2 regions of the Streptomyces sp. NPDC053542 genome follow, and region 2 is predicted to be linked to the other one. Evidence: riboswitches for the same ligand, from Rfam matches in the RefSeq annotation. Region 2 holds a riboswitch; the other holds the start of a gene.
The links. Region 2 has a riboswitch for thiamine pyrophosphate ahead of thiO (glycine oxidase ThiO). Riboswitches for the same ligand answer to the same signal wherever they lie in the genome.
Positions count from the first base shown of each region.

Region 1: linked by a shared signal. The riboswitch ahead of thiC (phosphomethylpyrimidine synthase ThiC) and the one ahead of thiO (glycine oxidase ThiO) in region 2 are both predicted to bind thiamine pyrophosphate.

Region 1 is NZ_JBITXL010000005.1:294,324-296,495, forward strand. It holds gene ACIGXO_RS16265 (YibE/F family protein) at 1-782, opposite strand, end outside; TPP riboswitch at 853-1,006, shown strand; gene thiC (phosphomethylpyrimidine synthase ThiC) at 1,000-2,172, shown strand, end outside.
Region 2 is NZ_JBITXL010000004.1:89,020-91,191, forward strand. It holds gene thiO (glycine oxidase ThiO) at 1-1,030, opposite strand, end outside; TPP riboswitch at 1,028-1,141, opposite strand; gene ACIGXO_RS12105 (NAD(P)/FAD-dependent oxidoreductase) at 1,339-2,172, shown strand, end outside.

The sequences.
Region 1 (2,172 bases), on a different contig from region 2:
AGCGTGCCGAGCACCGCGACCGATGTACGGGCCGTCAGGCCGTGGCACATGTACAGCGCGATGAGCATGATCGCGCTGCCTCCGACCACCGCCACCAGCAGCGGATTCGAGCCCTGCAGGATGGCCGGCAGGATGAACAGCGTGAGGACGGCGAAGCTCGCCGCCAGCGCGACCAGCGCCAGTACCCCGCGCAGCCGCCCGACGACCACTACCGCCAGCGCGAACACCGCGGCCAGTACCCACATCGGGAAGGTGCGGTCCACGTCGGTGACCGAGTACTGCAGGTCCCGGGGTGCCTTGGGCGCGTACGCCACCACGACGTCCTGGCCCTCGGTGTAGCGGCGCGAGGCGTCCGGCGTCACCACGGTCTTGAAGCGGTGCCCCGTGTCCTTGCCGCTGGTGACCTCGATGGTGGCCTGCTCACAGCTCCGCGCCTGCTGCTGGGCGCCGCCGCCGGGTCCTGTCGGCGGCTGTTGCTGCTGCATCTGCTGCTGTTGCTGCGCGTTGACGTCCGCGCAGTCCACCTTCGTCAGCCGGACGACCCGCGCGGACTGGGTCTCCTGGTCGAACCCGACCCCCGTCGGCTTGTGCGCGGGCGCGCCGCCGGGCCAGAGCGCGATGAGCCCGACGCCCACCGCCAGGGCGAACGGGATCAGTACCGCGGCGATGACCTTGCGCAGATGGCGGGAGACGGGCGCGGCGGGGCCGTGGCCATGACTGTGGCCGTGCGCATGCGCATGCGGATGAGGGTGCGGCTGGGGCTCGGGCTCGTTGCGGGTCACCGCCCGATCATCCAACAACTCACCGGGCCCCCTGTTCACCACGCGGCTCCGGCCGCTACCGTGGTGGCACCTTTGCAATCGCGGGAGCTCGGAGCACCGGGCTGAGAGGGCGCTGATTCCGTACCGGCGGTGTTTCACGTGAAACGCCGACACGGAAAGAGCTGCGTCGACCGCCGAACCTGTTACCGGGTAATGCCGGCGTAGGGAGTGGGTCTCAATGACTCTGCAGGATGCACGCACGCCTGAAAACGGCCAGGGCGCGGACGCTCAGGCTGCCACCGAGCAGATCGGCTGGCACAAGGGCTATGTCTCCGGAACGCGCCCGGACCTCCGGGTCCCGGTCCGGCGAGTGCACCTCACCAACGGCGAGCACGTGACGCTTTACGACACGTCAGGGCCGTACACCGACCCCAACATCGAAACCGACGTCCGCCGCGGCCTCGCGCCGCTGCGGGAGAACTGGATCATCGCCCGCGGCGACACCGAGGAGTACGCGGGCCGGCCGATGCGTCCTGAGGACGACGGCCTCAAGCACACCTCGCCGCGTGGCGGCCTGAAGAACCTCGACGCGGTCTTCCCGGGCCGGCCCCGGCAGCCGCGCCGCGGCCGGGACGGCGCCGTCACCCAGCTCGCGTACGCGCAGCGCGGCGAGATCACCGCGGAGATGGAGTACGTCGCGATCCGCGAGAACTGCAGCCCCGAGTTCGTGCGGGACGAAATCGCGGCGGGCCGCGCGGTGCTGCCGGCGAACGTCAACCACCCGGAGATCGAGCCGATGATCATCGGCAAGAACTTCCTGGTGAAGGTCAACGCCAACATCGGCAACTCCGCGGTGACCTCCTCCATCGAGGAGGAGGTGGAGAAGATGACCTGGGCGACCCGCTGGGGCGCCGACACGGTCATGGACCTCTCCACCGGCCGCAACATCCACACCACCCGCGAGTGGGTCCTGCGCAACTCCCCCGTCCCGATCGGCACCGTCCCCCTCTACCAGGCTCTGGAGAAGGTCGACGGCAAGGCCGAGGAGCTCACCTGGGAGATCTACAAGGACACCGTCATCGAGCAGGCCGAGCAGGGCGTCGACTACATGACGGTCCACGCCGGCGTGCTCCTGCGGTACGTCCCGCTCACCGCCCGCCGCAAGACCGGCATCGTCTCCCGCGGCGGCTCGATCATGGCGGCGTGGTGTCTGGCGCACCACAAGGAGTCCTTCCTCTACGAGAACTTCGAAGAGCTCTGCGACATCCTCGCGTCGTACGACGTCACCTTCTCCCTCGGTGACGGGCTGCGCCCGGGCTCCATCGCCGACGCCAACGACGAGGCGCAGTTCGCGGAGCTGAAGACGCTCGGCGAGCTGAACACGATCGCCAAGGCGCACGGCGTGCAGACC
Region 2 (2,172 bases):
CGGGCAGCGCGGTGGGGCCCAGCAGCGGCGCGTTGTCGGGCGACCCGGGGCGCAGCCCGGCGATCGTCTCGGTCAGCGGCAGCTCGGTGATGCCCGGCACCAGCTCGTGCGCGTCGCGCAGCAGCTCGTAGACGCCGCCCGCGGTCACCGTGGTGTCCCAGCCCAGCTCCTCGCTGGTGGCGCCGACGACCATGTCGCCGTTCTCGCGCGGCACCAGGTAGAGCGGTCCGCCGCGCACCACGGCGCGCACGGTGCGGGAGAGGAACGGGCCGTACGCGGCGGGAATCCTCAGCCGCAGCACCTGGCCCTTGACCGGCCGGACCGGCGGCCGTACGTGCTCGGGCACCCCGGCCAGCCGCCCGCTGAAGCTGCCCGCCGCCAGCACGACCTGCCCGGCCGGCAGCGCCGTGCCGTCCGCCAGCTCGATGCCGGTGGCCCGGTCCCCGGCCACGGTCAGCCGCCCGGCCCGCTCCCGTACGAACTCCACCCCGGCCCGCTCGCAGGCCGCCAGAAGGGCCGTGGCGAGCCGTCGCGGGTCGATCTGGTGGTCACCGTCCACCCGCAGCCCGCCGCGCACGCCCGGCGCGAGCATCGGTTCGAGCTTCCGGCACTCGCGGCCGGTCAGCCATTCCGATTCCAGGCCGCAGCGGCGCTGCAGCGCATGCAGCTCCCGCAGATGGGCGCGGTCGTCGGCGTCCAGGGCCACGGCGAGCGTGCCGCACCGCCGGTGCCCCAGATCCTGGCCGCTCGCCTCGGCCAGCTCGGCGGCGAACGCCGGATAGCGCGCAGCGGAGTCGAGATTCAGCCCCAGGAGCGTTTCCTCGCCGTAGTGCAGCTCCGTGACGGCGGCCAGCATGCCGGCCGCGACGCGCGCCGCGCCGCCGCCCGGCTCGGGGTCCACGACGGCGGTGCGCAGGCCCCGCTGGGCCGCCCGCCAGGCCGTCACGAGCCCCATGAGACCGCCCCCGACGATCACCGCGTCGGGCCGCCCGGCAGCTGTCTCCGCCGGTGTACGTGCAGGTGGATGCATGGGCTTCCAGCCCCTCCCTTCGCCGGCATGACCCGGATCAGGTTCGTACGGTCGGAGGCCGCCGCAGCCTCCCTCTCAGCCCGGTGCGTCCGGGCTCCCGCGAGTACAAGTGCCGTCAGAGTAGTACGCGTGACCGACGCACGGTAAGGGTGCTCTGCGCGGCCGGAGCGTGACCCTGTGTCAGAGATCTCGTCGCGCGGTGCTGAGTCCGGCCAGGGGGTGCGTCCTAGAGTGATCGAGTGAGCCAGCAGAGCAAGTACTCGCGGACCCCCGACCGCTCGCGCCGCGTCGTCATCGCCGGCGCGGGGATGGCGGGCGTGCAGACCGCCGTTGCCCTGCGCGAACAGGGCTGGCGCGGCACGATCACCCTGCTCGGCGCCGAACCGCACCCGCCCTACGACCGGCCGCCGCTCTCCAAGGCGGTGCTGCTCGGCAAGGCGGACGGCTCGGCCTTCGACGTCGACTTCGCCTCCCTGGCGATCGAGCTGGAGCTCGGCAGGGCCGTCACCGGACTCGACGCCGACGCCCATGAGGTGCTGACCGAGACCGGCCCGGTGCACTACGACCGGCTGGTCATCGCCACCGGGGCGGAGGCGATGACCCTCCCGGGCAGCGAGGGCGTACCGGGTGTGCACGTGCTGCGCACCCTGGACGACGCCGAGCGGCTGCGCCCGGTACTGGCCGCGCAGCAGCGCGTCGTGGTGGTCGGTGCGGGCTGGATCGGCGCGGAGTTCGCCACCGCGGCCCGCGAGACCGGCTGCGAGGTCACCGTCGTGGAGGCCGCCGACCGCCCGCTGGCCGGCGCGCTGCCCGAAGAGGTCGCCGCCCACATGGCCCGCTGGTACGCCGACGCGGGCGCCACGCTCCGTACCGGTACCCGCGTCGCCGCCGTACAGGAAGGCGCCGTCCTGCTCGCCGACGGCACGTCGCTGCCCGCGGACGCCGTGGTCATCGGCATCGGCTCGCGCTGTGCCACGGACTGGCTGGCCGGCTCCGGTGTCGAGCTGTGCGAGGACCGCTCCGTACGGGCCGACGAGCGGCTGCGCACCTCGGTGCCCGATGTCTACGCGGTCGGCGACTGCGCCTCCTTCCCGTCCGCGCGCTACGGCCGCCGGCTCCTCGTGCACCACTGGGACAACGCC